Regions from separate parts of the Mesorhizobium sp. P2_E7 genome, predicted to be linked through region 2. Evidence: riboswitches for the same ligand, from Rfam matches in the RefSeq annotation. Region 2 holds a riboswitch; the other holds the start of a gene.
The links. A riboswitch is a leader RNA that binds a small molecule or an ion and turns the genes downstream of it on or off. The one in region 2 is predicted to bind S-adenosylmethionine.
Positions count from the first base shown of each region.

Region 1 (8,563 bases), on a different contig from region 2:
GTCCTCGAGTTCGCAGTATGGCAAGTTTAGCACATAGATTGTCAATTCTGCCAATTCTGGTTTTTGCCGGCCGAACCTAGAGTCCGCGGCGCCGATACAAATGTCGGCGCTCGCGGTCTGGTCGCCTCCAAGCCGCTGCCATTCGGAGACCGACATGAAAGCAATTCTATTCGACGAGATTGGCTCACCGCGGGACGTGCTCTATCTGGGCGACGTTCCTACCCCGCACGTCGGCGATGGCGAAGTTCTGGTCAGGATGGTCTCGGCCTCGGTCAACCCTGGCGATTTTCTGTTCATCCAGAACCTCTATCCCGAGCCGAAGAAGCCCCATTTTCCCCGGCAGATCGCGGGAAACCATGGTGCAGGCATTATCGAGGCGATAGGAGCGGGTGTCGCGCTGGAACCCGGCACGCTTGTCGCCTTCAGCCACTACAACACCTGGGCCGAGTACGCGGCCATTCCCGCTGAATGGCTGATCCCTTTGCCCGCCGACTATCCCGCCGAACGCGCCGGGCAGATGGTGAACCCGATCACCGCCTGGGACCTGCTGGTGGATTCCAGGGTGCAGCCTGGTCAGTGGCTGGCTGTAACGGCCGGCTACTCATCGATTTCAACCATGGTGATGCAGTTCGCCCAACGGCGCGGCATCAACGTCATTGCGGTGGTGCGACGCCAGCATCAAAGGCTGGATCTGAAGGAGCTTGGCGCCACCGCCACCCTCGACCTGTCGGACGTGAAGGGCGACATAAGGGAAGCTGTCATGGACATGACCGGCGGCGCAGGACTGAACGGCATCATCGACAATGTCGGCGGGCCAGCCAGCGGCGAGTTGATCCGCACCCTTGCTCTTGGCGGGCAGATGGTCATCAATGGCGGCATGAGCGCCGAGCGTTTCGAACTGCACAATTTCGACGTGCTGCTGAGCGGCGCCGAAATCAGGGCAAACATCTATCGCTACTTCTTTTCGCCGCCTGTTGAAGCCGACCGGCCGATGCTGCGCGAGATCATCGACATCTTCGGCCAGCCTGGCTTCCACATCCCTGTCGGCGGCGTCCATCCGCTAAGCGAGTTCAAGCTTGCCGTCGAAAACAGCCTGGATCGTGCCGATCTCGGGAAACAGATTTTCACGATGTAGCGTTGGGCGCGACCCGTCTCGCCACCTCTTCCAGCCAGTGATCGCGAATGCCGAGCGCCTTCAGATGCTCGACCGTGCTCGCCACATAGTCCTCGTTGTTTCCGGACTGGCCGACGGCGCCACGGATGACGCTTGCCGCATGCGCCGCGTCGAGCCCGCCGGCATACTGCTCATGCTGGCGGTCGACGATATAGGCGACCGCCGGGACCGTTTCGCCGCCGTCGAGGCGGATGTCGAGCACGCGCTCGAGATAGACGCTGGTCACCAGTTCGCGCTCGCGCAGATAGGCAAGCACCTCATCGCGCAACTCACCGGGCACGCGAAACGCCAGCCCGACGCAGGAGCCGCCACGGTCGAGGCCAAGCACCAGGCCCGGCCGCTCGCGCGTGCCGCGATGCACGAAGGAGTAGACGCAGAGCGACCGGCGGTAGCCGTAAAGGCGGGCGCGCCGGGTCTCGACATGCGCGAATCCCGGCCGCCAGATCAGCGAGCCGTAGCCAAAAACCCAAAAATCGCCCATATCGCCAAGCCTGATTGCACGAGAGTGACGACACCGCATCGGAATCGGTGTTCTTCTGTCTATTTGCTTGTTGCGTAATCCACAGTCCACTCGCAACACGCCCGCGTTAATGAAAGCCGCAGCATGACGTCAAGTAACGAGCGCCCGTCGAAGTTGCCCCGCCGGCTGTTGTGGCTCGCCGCTTTCGTCGTGATGCTGTTCGGCGTCTACAGCGCGGTCTGGTTCTATGTCGCCGGCCGCGTCAGAAGCGAAGCCGACAAGGCGGTGGCGCAGCTGAACACCAGAGGCATCGAGGCCGGCTGCGCCAATCTCACCGTCAGCGGCTATCCCCTGAGCTTTGCCGTATCCTGTGACACGCTGGCCTACGAGGACGACGCCAGAAACGTCGCCGCCTCGACCGGCAGCTTCAATTTCGTGGCCGAACTCATCCGACCATTGTCGCCCGCCGCCGAGTTGCGCGGACCGCTGCGCACTTCAGTGCCCGGGATGACCCCGCTCTGGATCGACTGGGACAATCTGCAGGCCGGTGCAAAGCTGTCCTGGCCCTTGCCTCGCAGCATCTCGTTGCAGGCCGAAGGCCTGTCCGGCCAGACCGACCCGGCCGACGACACCGATCCGGTTTCGCTGTTCAGCGCAGGGACCGCAGCGGGTGAGCTGCGGCCCGACGGCCTGGACGTCGGCTACGTCGGAAGCTTCACCGATCTGGAGATCGATGCCGACGCGATCGGCGGGCGCGTCCTGCCGCCGCTCGATGGCAGCGGCGACGCGACGCTGAAGAACGGCGTGGCGCTGATGAAGACGGAGGCCAGGAGCCTGCGCGGCCAGGCGGCCGATATCCACAAGCTCGATCTGTCGTCGGGAACCGCACGCATCACCGTCTCCGGCCCGGTTTCTGTCGACGCCAACGGCCTGGTCAATGCCGATCTGACCATCAAGCTCAAGGATCCCAAAGCCGTGGCGGCAATCCTCGCCACCGCCATCCCCGAGCAGAAGAGCCAGATCGAACAAGGCTTTGCCGGCCTGGCTTTGCTCGGCAACGAACCGTCGATGCCGCTCAAGGTGGTGAAGGGCAAGGCTTCGCTCGGCTTCATTCCGCTAGGCAAGATCAAGCCGCTCGATTAGAGCATAGCCCCAAAGCGCGAACCGCTTTGGGAGGAGATCCATGCTTAGCCAAGCCAACACATGAGCCGGCCAGTAAAACTGCTCAGCGTTGGCGCGCTGACGCTGGACACCATCCTGCGCCTCGAAACCCTGCCCACGCATCAGGGCAAGTTCATCGCCTCGGACGGCATTCAGCTCGCCGCCGGCATGGCGACAAGTGCGGCCTGCGCCGCCCGCCGTCTCGGCGCCGAGGTGTTTTTGTGGGCAAGCGCGGGTGACGATACCATCGGCGACCAGCTGCTGGCCGGCGTCGCGGCCGAGGGCGTCGATTGCAGCTTTGTCCGCCGGGTCAAAGGCGCGCGTTCGGCGCTGGCCTCGATCCTGGTCGATGCCCATGGCGAGCGCATCATCGTGCCGTTCTACGACCCGAAGGCGCAGGCCGACCCCGACGCGCTGCCTGTCGCCGATCTTTCCGGCTTCGACGCCGTGCTGGTCGATGTGCGCTGGCCGGGCGCTGCCGCCCTCGCCCTGACCGCCGCCCGCGAAGCCGGCCGCCCGGCGATCCTCGACGCCGACACCGCGCCGCTGGAGGTGCTGGAGCGTCTGTTGCCGCTGGCCTCGCATATCGTCGCTTCGGAGACGGCGGCGCGCATTGTCTGCGGCCATGCACTTGATCCGGAGACCGCTTGCGCCGATCTCGCCAGCCGCACCGATGCCTTCGTCGCCGTAACCGGCGGCGCGGCGGGAAGCTGGTGGCATGACCGGTCCGCCGGCTGCGTGCGCCACATCGCTGCGCCGAAAATCAAGGCGGTCGACACGCTTGCCGCCGGCGACGTGTTCCACGGCGCCTTTGCCGTCGGGCTCGCCGAAGCCATGCCGATCGAGCAGGCCTTGCGCTTTGCCAGCGCCGCCGCCGCGCTCAAATGCCAGCGCTTCGGTGGCCGGCTGGGCGCGCCGGACCGGGCCGAGACAATGGCCATGGTTGCGGCAACCTGGCCTGCCTGAAACGGATTTAGGTCTTGGCTGGATGCTCCACCGCCTGGCGGCCGAAATCCGGCACGTCAATGTCCTGGCCGGCCTCGATGATCGAGCGGCGTACGGCGCGGGTGCGGGTGAACAGGTCGAACAGCTTGTCGCCGTCGCCCCAGCGGATCGCCCGCTGCAGGAAGGCCAGATCCTCCGAGAAGCGTGCCAGCATTTCGAGGATGGCATCCTTGTTGTGCAGGCACACATCGCGCCACATGGTCGGATCGGAAGCGGCGAGACGGGTGAAGTCGCGAAAACCCGAGGCCGAATATTTGATGACTTCGGTCTTGGTCACCGATTCCAGATCGTCGGCAGTGCCGACGATGTTGTAGGCGATGATGTGCGGCAGGTGCGAAACGATCGCCAGCGTCATGTCGTGATGCTGCGGGTCCATCGTGTCGATGTTGGAGCCGCAGCGCCGCCAGAACTCGGAGAGCTTTTCCAGTGCGGCCGGATCGGTGCCCGGCAGCGGCGTAAAGATGCACCAGCGGTTTTCGAACAGCTCGGCAAAGCCGGCATCCGGGCCGGATTTTTCCGTACCCGCCAGCGGATGGCCCGGAATGAAATGCACGCCGTCCGGCACGTAAGGCTGCATCTGTGCAATCACCGAGGCCTTGGTCGAGCCGACATCGGTGAGGATTGCGCCCTTTTTCAGCGCCGGCGCGATCTCTTCCGCCACCTCGCCCGACGATCCCACAGGCACCGAAACGATGACCAGATCGGCGTCGCGAACCGCTTCTTTTGCGTCTGTAGTGTAGCTCTCGCCGAGACCGAGTTCCTTCGCCCGCGCCAGCGTGGTCGGGCTGCGCGTCGCGATGGCGACATGGCGGGCCAGGCCCTCGCGGCGGATGACGCGGGCCAGAGACGAGCCGATCAGGCCGATGCCGACCAGCGCGATTTTCTCGAACATCGGTGATGTCATGGGATTCAGCTTTTCAGGAATGTCGTGAGCGCGGCAATCACACCGCGATTGGCTTCTTCTGTGCCGACGCTCATGCGCAGCGCGTTGGGGAAGCCATAGCCGGTAACCCGTCGCAATATGTAGCCGCGCTGGGTGAGATACTCGTCCGCTGCCTCTGCCGAATGCTTCTTGTCCTCAGGGAAATGGATGAGGACGAAATTGCCGACACTCGGCGTCACCCTGAGACCAAGCTTCGTCAGCTCTTCATTCAGCCAGGTAAGCCAGGTCTCGTTGTGCAACGAACTGCGCTCGACATGGGCGCGGTCGCGGATGGCGGCAATGCCGGCCTCGATCGCTGTCGCGTTGACGTTGAAAGGGCCGCGAATGCGGTTGATTGCATCGACGATGTGCAACGGGCCATACATCCAGCCGATGCGCGCGCCGCCAAGGCCAAGCTTGGAGAAGGTGCGGGTCATGACCACATTTTGCGCACTGCCTGCCAGTTCGATGCCGGCCTCATAATCGTTGCGCCGGACATATTCGGCATAGGCGGCATCGAGCACCAGAAGCACGTTGCCCGGCAGGGCAGCATGCAAACGCCGCACTTCCTGGAACGGCAAATAGGTGCCGGTCGGATTGTTGGGATTGGCGAGGAAGATGATTTTGCTTCGCGGCGTCACCGCAGCCAGGATCGCGTCGACATCGGCACGCTCGTCGGTTTCCTTCACCGCAACCGGCCTGGCGCCCGCCGACTGGATGTAGATCTTGTAGACCATGAAGGCGTGTTCGGTAAAAATCGCCTCGTCACCCGGCGCCAGATAGGTCTGCGCCAGCAGGCCCAAAATCTCGTCCGAACCGTTGGAGCAGATGATGTTTGCCGGGTTGAGGCCGTGCACTTCGGCGATCGCCTCGCGCAGCCGCCTTGCGGTGCCGTCGGGATAGACATCCAGCCTGGCCGCGACTTCACGCGCGGCCTCGATTGCTTTCGGCGACGGGCCGAGCGGGTTCTCGTTCGACGACAGCTTATGGACCTTGGCGACGCCAGCCGGCGCCGTGCTCTTGCCCGGCACATAGGCTTCTATGTCCATGATGCCCGCGCGGGGCGTCGGCCGTGCCTTGTCCGCTGTCTTGTCCATGTCGCAAATCCGTCGAGAATGCCCCATCCGGAGGCCGAAGCGGAAATACAAGCCGTGGCACCGAATGTCGAGAGGCCCGGCCAATAGCTTGCCGTTGACGCCGGGCGGCGCGAGTTCTAGAAGAACGTAACAGTCCCGTGGTGATTTGGCCGGTCGGCTTGCAGCCACGTTAAACAACTCGCTAAAGGGCCGTTTGCGTGACGTAACCGGCTTTGCGATCGCATTGCCGGTTTTTTATTGCCTGACGGCGGGCAAGGAGAGTCACATGACCGCGCTCCGCGCTGCAAAAACCAACAACGAGGCCGACAACCCGTCGAGCCCGGTGTTGCGTTTCGGCCCCGACAAGCCGCTCAAGCTCGACGCTGGCACGCTTTTGTCGCCGTTTCAGATCGCCTACCAAACCTACGGCACACTGAACGACGCCCGCTCCAACGCCATTCTGGTCTGCCATGCGCTGACCGGCGACCAACATGTCGCCAATACCAATCCGGTAACCGGCAAGCCCGGCTGGTGGGAAGTGCTGATCGGCCCCGGCAGGATCATCGACACCAACCGTTTCTTCGTCATCTGCTCCAACGTCATCGGCGGTTGTCTCGGCTCCACCGGCCCGGCCTCGACCAATCCCGCCACCGGCAAGCCCTACGGGCTCGACCTGCCGATCATCACCATCCGCGACATGGTGCGGGCGCAGCTGATGCTGGTCGACCATTTCGGCATCGAAAAGCTGTTTTGCGTGCTCGGCGGCTCGATGGGCGGCATGCAGGTGCTGGAATGGGCATCATGCTATTCCGAGCGCGTCTTCTCGGCGCTGCCGATCGCCACCGGCGCACGCCATTCCTCGCAGAACATCGCCTTCCACGAGGTCGGCCGCCAGGCTGTCATGGCCGACCCGGACTGGCATGGCGGCAAATATTTCGAGCATGGCGCGCGCCCGGAAAAAGGGCTGGCCGTAGCGCGCATGGCCGCCCACATCACCTATCTGTCGGAAGCCGCCTTGCATCGAAAATTCGGCCGCAATCTGCAGGACCGTGACGCGCTGACCTTCGGTTTCGACGCCGATTTCCAGATCGAGAGCTATCTGCGCCACCAGGGCATGACGTTCGTCGACCGCTTCGACGCCAATTCCTATCTCTACATGACCCGTTCGATGGATTACTTCGACCTCGCAGCCGACCATGGCGACCGGCTGGCCGATGCCTTTGCCGGCACAAAGACGCGCTTTTGCCTCGTGTCCTTCACCTCGGACTGGCTGTTCCCGACTGAGGAGAGCCGCTCGATCGTGCATGCACTCAACGCCGCCGGCGCTTCGGTCTCCTTTGTCGAGATCGACACCGACCGTGGCCACGACGCCTTCCTGCTCGACGAGCCGGAATTGTTTGCCGCCATCAACGGCTTCATAGGCTCGGCGGCACGGGCGAGAGGGCTCGCATCATGAGCGTCAACGGCAGCCAGCGCGTCGATCTCGAGGTCGTCGCCAACCTCATCCCGCCGCAGTCCAGGGTGCTCGATGTCGGTTCCGGCGACGGTCTGCTGCTCGAACTACTGCAGGAGACCAAGCAGGTCGACGGCCGTGGGCTGGAGCTGTCGCAGCGCGGCGTCAATGAATGCGTTGCGCGGGGCCTCTCGGTCATCCAGGGCGATGCCGACACCGACCTCGAATTCTATCCCGACAAAGGCTTTGACTTCGTCGTCCTGTCGCAGACGCTGCAGGCGACCCGCAACCCGAAGCTGGTGCTCGACGAACTGTTGAGGATCGGCAACCGCGCCATCGTCTCCTTCCCCAATTTCGGCCACTGGCGGGTGCGGCTGTCGCTGTTCTTCAAGGGACGGATGCCGGTGACCGAGGACCTGCCCTATTCCTGGTACGACACGCCCAACATCCATTTCTGCACCATCCGCGACTTCGTCAATCTGGTCGAGGAGCTCGGCGCCTCGGTCGAGAAAGCCACCGCGCTCGACGGCAACGGCCAGAAGATCGGCCTGTCGATGCCATGGTGGTTCTGGAATTTCTTCGGCCAGCAAGCGGTGTTCTTGCTGAAGCGATAGAGTTTGCCCCTATTCCAGCACGTCTGTCGCCTTGTGCGGGTGCCTGACACCCTCGGCGAGGACCACATCGGAGCAGGAATTGTCGGTCCGCAAGGCCAGGATCTCTCGATAGGCAGGCGAACTATACCAGCCGCGCGCATTCTCGTTGTCCGGAAACTCGATGACGATGAGATCCCCGGGCCATTCGTTCTCGAGCACCTCCATGTCGCCGCCATGGACAAGAAAGCGCCCGCCAAACGGCTCCAACGTGGCGTCAATCCGCTGCAGATACTCGACGATCTGCGGGCCCATTGTGACTTGGCGCATATGGGCGACGGCGTAGGCGGTCATGGTTCAACTCCCTGTTCGATCGAAGCGCAAACCGGCTTCGTTGGCGCAATCTGGGGAAATGACGGCCATCGGTCGATTACGCCTGAGGTAATAGGAACGCGGATCAAGGCGACCCGCGAACCTACCCTCGAGCGCACGCTGCCCGAACCGGCGAGGGTGTTGCCATTGGAGCGCGGGGCCTGAAATTCGTTATTGCGGACGGATCGCCTCTCGCATCTTCTGATGACATAGGGACCTGTTCTTTGTAGCGTCGCCTGCCAACATGATGCTGAGCGGAGCATGGAACGGAAGAATCAGACGTATTCGATTGTTGTCGAAATGGAAAACGCCAAGTACATCAACGAAGATGAGGTTGGCGTTTCGCTCAC
Region 1 is NZ_JBFUER010000003.1:98,857-107,419, forward strand. It holds gene AC1DYC_RS19675 (quinone oxidoreductase family protein) at 155-1,135, shown strand; gene AC1DYC_RS19680 (gamma-glutamylcyclotransferase) at 1,125-1,655, opposite strand; gene AC1DYC_RS19685 (DUF2125 domain-containing protein) at 1,779-2,777, shown strand; gene AC1DYC_RS19690 (sugar kinase) at 2,838-3,761, shown strand; gene AC1DYC_RS19695 (prephenate/arogenate dehydrogenase family protein) at 3,769-4,704, opposite strand; gene hisC (histidinol-phosphate transaminase) at 4,710-5,819, opposite strand; SAM riboswitch at 5,947-6,024, shown strand; gene metX (homoserine O-acetyltransferase MetX) at 6,085-7,254, shown strand; gene metW (methionine biosynthesis protein MetW) at 7,251-7,865, shown strand; gene AC1DYC_RS19715 (DUF1330 domain-containing protein) at 7,875-8,195, opposite strand; gene AC1DYC_RS19720 (glycosyltransferase family 2 protein) at 8,475-8,563, shown strand, end outside.
Region 1: it holds a riboswitch for S-adenosylmethionine, as region 2 does, so the genes downstream of both, metX (homoserine O-acetyltransferase MetX) here and AC1DYC_RS18310 (O-succinylhomoserine sulfhydrylase) in region 2, are expected to answer to the same signal.

Region 2 (8,563 bases):
AGCCGGGCGACGTGCATGTGCACATGTTCGGCACGGCGACGCTGTCGTTTGCCGATGGGATCAGGACGCAGGCCGGCGACGTCTTCGAGATCGAAGCCGGGGATTTTGGATTGCCGCTGCGCAACCCGCTGGAGATCGAGCAGCCGGTGAAGGTGGCGGTGAAGGCGTTGTAGCGCCCTTACCTTCTCCCCTTGTGGGAGAAGGTGGATCGGCGCGTTAGCGCCGAGACGGATGAGGGGTGTTCCAAGGAACGCCAACGTCTCACTCCGCTGGAACACCCCTCATCCGACCTCGCTTCGCGAGGCCACCTTCCCCCACAAGGGGGGAAGGAAGAGGCGCTCTCCAAGCTCAATAAATATCAAAATCGAAATACTTCGCCTGGATCTTCTTGTACGTGCCGTCGGCAACAATCGCGTCGATCGCCGCGTTGAGCTTGTCGCGTAGCGCCGTGTCTTCCAGGCGCACGGCAATGCCGGCCTGCGTCTCGGTGCCCTTAACGTCGCCGACCAGCTTGCAGCAGCCGTCGCTCGCCTTCTTCAGCCAGTCCATCAGCACGAACTTGTCCGAAATCACCGCATCGAGGCGGCCATTCTGCAGGTCGGTGATCGCCTCTTCCTGGGTCGGGTAAAGTTTTGCCTCCGCACCGGCCTTGCCGTAGGCGTTCTGGGCGTAGTCGGCCTGGGTGGTCGAGGCCTGCGCGCCCACCGTCTTGCCGGCGAGGGCTGCCGGTTCGGTGGAGGTGAGGTCGCTGTCCTTCGGCGCCACCAGCGCCAGCGGCGTGGTGTAGTATTTGTTGGTGAAGGCGACCTGTTTCTTGCGCTCCTCGGTGATGCTCATCGACGCGATGATGGCGTCGAACTTCTTCGCCTGCAGCGCCGGGATGATGCCGTCCCAGTCCTGGGTGACGATCTCGCACTCGACCTTCATTTGCGCGCACAGCGCATTGGCAATGTCGATGTCGAAGCCTTCGACCTTGCCGTCAGACGTAATGGTGTTGAAGGGCGGATAGGCGCCCTCGGTGCCGATCTTCAATTTCTCCTGCGCCTGCGCCAGCGAGCCGGCCGCCATCACCAGCATGGCAGCGCTCGCTGCCGACATGATCCATCTTGAAATCTGCATTTTTGGTTCCCCTTGCGCGCCGGTCTCTTGCCGGTCACCGAAAGGCAGCCAAGCATGGTGAGCCAATGCAGGCAAGTATTTTGCCCGCCGGTGATCGAGGTCAGCCGGCGGTGCGGAAATGCTTGGAGAGTTTCAGGCCTTGCGCCTGGTAGTTGGAACCGAGATCGGTCCCGTAGAGCGCCTGCGGCCGCTTCAGCATGTGTTCGTAGACCAGCCGGCCGACGATCTGGCCATGGTCGAGGATAAACGGCACTTCGTGGCTGCGCACTTCGAGCACCGCCCGGCTGCCCGTGCCGCCGGCGGCTGAATGGCCAAAACCCGGGTCGAAGAAGCCGGCATAGTGGACGCGGAATTCGCCGACCAGCGGATCGAAGGGCGTCATCTCGGCGGCGTAGAGCGGCGGCACGTGCACCGCCTCACGGCTGACCAGAATGTAGAATTCGTCGGGATCGAGCACCAGTTCGCCGGCGCCGCTCTTGTAGAGCGGCTCCCAGAAATCGACGGCATCCTGCGCGGCGCGCTTGTCGACGTCGACCAGGCCGGTGTGATGCTTGCCGCGATAGCCGACCAGGCCGTTCTGATCGCCATCGAGGTCGATGGACAGCGCAATGCCGCCGCCGGAAATGTTGGGCGGCTCGGTGGCCACCAGCATTTCGGCCCGGTGCAATTCGTTCAGCTCTGCCTCCGACAGCAAAGCATTGCCGGTGCGGAAGCGGATCTGCGACAGCCGCGAGCCGGCGCGCACGACGATCGGAAAGGTGCGCGGGCTGACTTCGAGATAGAGCGGGCCGTGATAGCCGGCGGCGATCTTGTCGAACTCGTGGCCGCGGTCGGTCATCACCCGGGTGAAGATATCGAGCCGCCCGGTCGAACTCTTCGGATTGGCCGAGGCGGACACGTTTGCAGGCAGCGCCAGGCTTTCGAGCAGCGGCACGATGTAGACGCAGCCGGTTTCCAGCACCGCGCCATCGCTGAGATTGATCTCGTGCAGCTTCAGCCGGTCGAGCTTTTCCGACACCTTGTGGTTGGGGCCTGGCAGGAAGGACGCGCGCACGCGAAAAGCCTTGTCGCCGAGCCTGAGATCGAGGCTGGCCGGCTGGACCTGATCGGCGTCGAGCGCGCGCGGTGACTTCAGCGCGCCGGACTGGAACAGCGCGGAAATGTCCTGATCGGGAAGAATGCCTGTCTGCCGCAAAGGCTGGCTCCACTCCAAGGCCGGTGACATGAGGCAGGTTTCTTGCCGCAAAACCGCAGGGCACTTTTGCGGAACCTGCCTTGGTACAAACCTCTTAATGAAGCCGGCAATTGACGCAAGCATGGCTGAGGTCTAAAGGGTCGTTATCCCGTGGTGATTTGGCCGGTCGGCTTGCAGCCACGTTAAACAAGTCGCTAAAGGACCGTCGGGCCGCAAGGCCGTATGGACCGGTTGCGACTTTCGCGGCCGGTTTTTTTGTGTCTGGAACAAAAACGATGAGCACCAAGAAGCGTAACTGGAAGCCTCAGACCGCACTCGTGCATGGGGGAACACTGCGTTCCCAGTTCGGCGAAACGTCGGAAGCGATGTACCTCACCCAAGGCTATGTCTATGAGACGGCACAGGCCGCCGAAGCCCGTTTCAAGGGCGAGGAGCCGGGCTTCATCTATTCGCGCTACGCCAACCCGACCGTCGACATGTTCGAAAAGCGCATGTGCGCGCTGGAAGGCGCCGAAGACGCCCGCGCGACCGCCTCCGGCATGGCCGCGGTGACGGCTGCCCTTTTGTGCAGCGCAAAGGCCGGCGATCATATCGTGGCTGCGCGCGCGCTGTTCGGCTCCTGCCGCTGGGTGGTCGAAACGCTGGCGCCGAAATACGGCATCGAGGCGACCCTGGTCGACGGCACCGACATCGCCAATTGGGAAAAGGCGGTCAGGCCGAACACGAAGCTGTTCTTCCTGGAAAGCCCGACCAACCCGACGCTTGAAGTGGTCGACATCGCCGCCGTTGCCTCGCTCGCCACCTCGATCGGCGCCAGGCTGATCGTCGACAATGTCTTTGCCACGCCTTTGCAGCAGAAACCGTTGCAGCTCGGCGCCCACATCGTCGTCTACTCCGCGACCAAACACATTGACGGCCAGGGACGGTGTCTCGGCGGCATCATCCTGTCGGACAAGAAGTGGATCGACGAGAATCTGCACGACTATTTCCGCCACACCGGCCCGAGCCTGTCGCCGTTCAACGCCTGGACGCTGCTGAAGGGCCTGGAGACGCTGCCGGTGCGGGTGCGCCAGCAGACGGAAAGTGCCGGCAAGATCGCCGACTTCCTGGCCGGGCAGCCGCAGATCGTGCGCGTCATCTATCCCGGCCGCGCCGACCACCCGCAGGCCGACATCGTCAAGAAGCAGATGACCGGCGGCTCGACGCTGATCTGCCTCGACGTCAAGGGCGGCAAGCAGGCGGCCTTCGCCCTGCAGAACGCGCTCGACATCGTGCTGATCTCCAACAATCTCGGCGACGCCAAGAGCCTGATCACCCATCCGGCGACGACGACGCACAAGAACCTCAGCGACGAGGCACGCGCCGAGCTCGGCATCGGACCGGGAACGCTCCGACTGTCGGTTGGTCTGGAGGATACGGACGATCTGCTTGAGGACGTTGCGCAGGCGCTGAAGGCGGCGAAGTAGCGGCCTGCTTCGGAAGCAAGGTAAAGGCCCGGGCGTTGATCAGGCGCCCGACGAGGCCTCTTCCAGTTCCGTCATCGCCTTGGTGCGGATGGTCATGGCATTGCCGCGCCATTCGACCGCACCGCCGAGCCAACCGCGCGACCAGATGGCGGGAAGCATCACATCGCGCACGATCATTGCGGTGACGATGCGCGGCGACAGATACCAGCCCTTGGCCCAGGCAAGCAGGCATTCCGGCGCATAGGCAAAGGCCAGGACGCCCAAAGCCGTGGTGGGCAGGCTGACGCCGGCGCTTGCCGCCGCCACCAGCGCCAGCAGCAGCGGCACCGCCACGCCGGTCAGGATTTCGGGCGTGTAGAACAGCGGGAAGGTGACGCGGCGCAGCCGCGACCAGCGCGTCTGGCGCGACCATATCTCGGCGAACGTGCGCTGGCCGAGCGGCTGTTCGAAAGGCGAAGCAACGAGATTGACGCGCAGGCCGAGCCCATTGACCAGCTTGGTCGCGGCGGCATCCTCGGCGATCTCGGCAGCAAGCGCCTCGATGCCGCCATTGGCGTCGAGCATTGGCTTGTTCCACAGCATGCTCTTGCCCTGGGCAAAGCCGAGGCCCAGCGCCTCGCCGGCATATTGCCAGCGCGCCTGCAGCGTGTTGAGGAAAGCGCATTCGACCTCGGCCCAGAAACCATCCGGCCGCGAGTCGATCGGGGTCGAGCAGACAAGCCCGGTGTCCGGCCGCCAGGCCGCCATCAGATGCTGGACGTAGTCGACAGGCATCAGCACGTTGGAATCGGCCAGGATGACCCAATTGTGCTGCGCCGCCTGCCAGCCCTTGACGCAGTTGTTGAGCTTCGGGTTGGCGCTGACCCGGTCATCGCCGATGAGGAGCTGCGCCGGGATCTCGGGATGGCCGGCGATCGCGGCGTTGATGAGCTTGACCACGGGGTCTTCAGCATGAGCGACGCAGAAGATCAGCTCGTAGCGCGGCCAGCCGAGCGAGAAGGCGCGCTGCAGCGTCTCCTGCGTAAATGGCTCCACCCCGCGCGATGGCACCACGATCGAAACCGGCGGCGCCTTTCTGGCCGGCGGCGCAATCGGGCGCGGCCGCCTCAGGCTGAGCGAGGCGAGCACAATGCCGGCGAGATTGGAGAGAAGCAGGAGTGTCGAAAGCAGTGCTGCTATGACTGTCAGTTCCATCCAGATCTGGTCACTCCGGAAAAAAGCGGCCAGGAATGGCCGTTTTCAACAGTTCGACAGAGCGCTGAGTCGCCCGACACGGTTCATGCACACCATCATTGTCATGTGTCACTTAAATGACATTGTTGTTCGGCACCTGCGCATGAGGCCTAATGCGGGTGTACGGCAAGAGCGCCGACAGGTCCGTTGGTGTCGTTTGGAGCAGCCTATGTACCGCGCCGTCACGCGCAACATCGAAGTGCAGGTCAGACCGTTCTACCTGGAGGATCGCTCGGATCCGTCGGAGAACCGTTATGTCTGGGGCTATCAGGTGACGATCGACAACCAGTCGGACGAGTTCGTGCAGCTTATGTCGCGCTACTGGCACATCACCGACGGCAGCGGCCGGGTCGAGGAAGTGCGCGGCGCCGGCGTCGTCGGCGACCAGCCCGAACTCAATCCCGGCGACAGCTATCAATACACGTCAGGCTGCCCGCTCTCGACGCCGTCGGGCTTCATGGTCGGACACTACACGATGCGCAACAAAAGGGGCGAGACGTTCGACATCGCTATTCCCGCGTTTTCGCTGGATCTGCCGGGGACGCGGCGAACGGTGAATTGAGAGGGCTTGGTTCCTCGCCCCCGCAAGGCGGGGGAGAGGTGGCCCGGCGAAGCCGGGACGGAGAGGGGGACGACCGTCGCGAAGCCAGAATCCGGTAAGGGTCAGGCGCAAGACCTGCAACGTCAGCGAATCCCCGTCTGCAGCAAAGACCCCTCTCCGTCCCGGCTTCGCCGGGCCACCTCTCCCCACTTCGTGGGGCGAGGAATCGGAGTTTGACCCTTACTGTGCCGCAAACTCCGCCGGGTCGAAGTCATACTGCTTCGAGCAGAACTCGCAGGCGACGTGGATGCCGCCATCCTCGGTCGAGTCCTTGATCTCCTGCGCGGAGAAGCCTTCGAGGATGCCGCGGATCTTGTCGCGCGAGCACGAGCACTGATCGGTGACCGGCACGCCGCCGAAGACGCGCACGCCATGTTCGTGGAACAACCGGTAGAGCAACCGCTCGGCGCCGATGGTCGGGTCGATCAGTTCGGTCGGCTCGATGGTGCCGAGCAGCGCCACCAGCTCACGCCACGAATTGTCGGCCGGCTCTTGCGTGACGTCGCGCGGATCGCCGTCGCCGCCCGAAATGTCGGGCACGCGCATGCGCTCGGGCGACTGCGGCAGGAACTGCGCCAGGATGCCGCCGGCGCGCCACTGTTCGCGCGCGCCGCCGGGACCCGGCGTCAGAAGCTTGGCCACCGAAAGCCTGAGGTCGGTCGGGATCTGTTCCGACTGGCGGAAATAGGTGCGCGCAGCGTCTTCCAGCGTCTCGCCGTCAAGCTGGACGATGCCCTGATAGCGCTGCGTGTGCGCGCCCTGGTCGATGGTCAGCGCCAAAACACCGCTACCCAGCAGCGTCTGCTGCGAGGTCTCGTCGGCGGCCACCAGGGCTTCCAGCCGATCGGCGTCGAAGCGGGCATAGGCTCGCAATGCCGAGGGCGTGGAGAAATCCGCGACCAGCATGTCGACCGGCCCGTCGGTGCGGGTCTGCAGGATGAACTTGCCCTCGAACTTCAACGAGGTGCCGAGCAGCACCGTCAGCACGCAGGCTTCCGCCAGCAGCCGGGCAACCGGCTCGGGATAGTCGTGGCGGCTGAGGATGGCGTCGAGCATCGGCCCGAGCTGCACGGTGCGGCCGCGCACGTCGAGCGGGCCGACCTCGAACGGCACGACGTGATCGTCGCCGGCATAGCCGAACTCGCCGAGTTTGGGGTGATGTTCAGTCACTTGATGCGTTTCCAACATGACAAAGCTCCAGGGCGCGGCCATGCGGCCCGGAGGGGTGCATGCGTCCAAACGCGCTTGATTTGCGTGATGCGGCGCAGATAGGCATCACGCCGCCCCAGATCAAGCGCCCAAGCACGTCAGGCACCAAGACACTTCAAGCCCCAAGACACCAGGCGAGCACGGCCTTCTGGGCGTGGAGCCGGTTCTCGGCCTCGTCGAAGACCACCGAATGCGGGCCGTCGATGACCTCGTCGGTCACCTCCTCGCCGCGATGCGCCGGCAGGCAGTGCATGAACAGGGCGTCGGGCTTGGCCCTTGCCATCAGCGCCGCATTGACCTGATAGGGCGAGAAGACATTGTGGCCGCGGGCGCGGTGCTCCTGGCCCATCGACACCCAGCAATCGGTGACGACGCAATCGGCCTGGTCGACGGCTTCCTCGGGCGAGCGGGTAAAGCTCAGCTTGCCGCCATTGGTCTTCGACCAGTCGATATGCTTCTGCGCCGGCTCGCTGCCTTCCGGCACCGCGACATTGAGGTTGAAGCGGAACCGTGCCGAGGCTTCGAGCAGCGAATGCAGCACATTGTTGCCGTCGCCGGTCCAGGCGATGGTCTTGCCGGCAACCGGACCGCGATGCTCCTCGAAGGTCATGATGTCGGCCATCAGCTGGCAGGGATGGGTGTCATCGGTCAGCCCGTTGATGACCGGGATGGTGGCGTTCTCGGTCAGTTCGAGCAGCCGTTCATGCGAGGTCGTGCGGATCATGATGGCGTCGACATAGCGCGACAGCACCTTGGCGGTGTCGGCGATGGTCTCGGAGCGGCCGAGCTGCATTTCGGTGCCGGTAAGCATGATGGTCTCGCCGCCGAGCTGGCGCATGCCGACATCGAAGGACACGCGCGTGCGCGTCGACGGCTTGTCGAAGATCATCGCCAGCACCTTGCCCTCGAGCGGCCTGGTGCGCTCGCCGGCCTTGAGGCGCGCCTTGCGCACCACCGCATCGTCCAGCATGAACCGCAGATCGCCTTCGGAAACGGCGGAAAGATCGGTGAAATGGCGAAGTGACATCAGGAATGGTTCCGGGGTTACTTCGCGGCGGCCGCGGTGATGGCGTCGGCCAGGCCTTTGGCGCCGGCACGGATGCGATCGAGCGCCTCGCCGATCTCGGCGTCGGTGACGGTAAGCGGCGGCAGCAGGCGAATAACGTTATCGCCGGCCGGCACCGCAAGCAGATGCTGGTCGCGCAGCGCCATGTTGACCTTGGTGTTGGGCATGGCGCATTTCAGGCCGAGCATCAGGCCGGTGCCCCGGATGCCTTCGATGACATCGGGAAATTCGTCCGCGACCCCTGCCAGCCCCTGCTTCATCAGCAATGCCTTGCGCTGGACGTCTTCGAGGAAGCCGTCTTCCAGCACCACGTCGAGTACGGCATTGCCGACGGCCATCGCCAGCGGATTGCCGCCGAAGGTGGTGCCATGCACGCCTGCCGTCATGCCGACGACAGCCTCGTCGGTGGCCAGGCACGCGCCCATCGGGAAGCCGCCGCCAATGCCCTTGGCGATCGCCATGATGTCGGGCGTCACGCCGGTCCATTCATGCGCGAACAACTTGCCGGTACGGCCGATGCCGCACTGGACCTCGTCGAAGATCAACAGCAGCCCGTGCTGGTCGCAGAGCTGCCGCAGCCGCTTCAGCGATTGCGTCGGCACCGGGCGGATGCCGCCCTCGCCCTGCACCGGCTCGATGAGGATCGCGGCGGTCTCAGATGTGATCGCCTTCTC
Region 2 is NZ_JBFUER010000002.1:254,912-263,474, forward strand. It holds gene araD1 (AraD1 family protein) at 1-173, shown strand, start outside; gene AC1DYC_RS18300 (ABC transporter substrate-binding protein) at 349-1,119, opposite strand; gene AC1DYC_RS18305 (2'-deoxycytidine 5'-triphosphate deaminase) at 1,220-2,344, opposite strand; SAM riboswitch at 2,455-2,532, shown strand; gene AC1DYC_RS18310 (O-succinylhomoserine sulfhydrylase) at 2,590-3,780, shown strand; gene AC1DYC_RS18315 (ceramide glucosyltransferase) at 3,820-4,974, opposite strand; gene apaG (Co2+/Mg2+ efflux protein ApaG) at 5,183-5,575, shown strand; gene AC1DYC_RS18325 (Hsp33 family molecular chaperone) at 5,795-6,826, opposite strand; gene argF (ornithine carbamoyltransferase) at 6,939-7,850, opposite strand; gene AC1DYC_RS18335 (acetylornithine transaminase) at 7,868-8,563, opposite strand, start outside.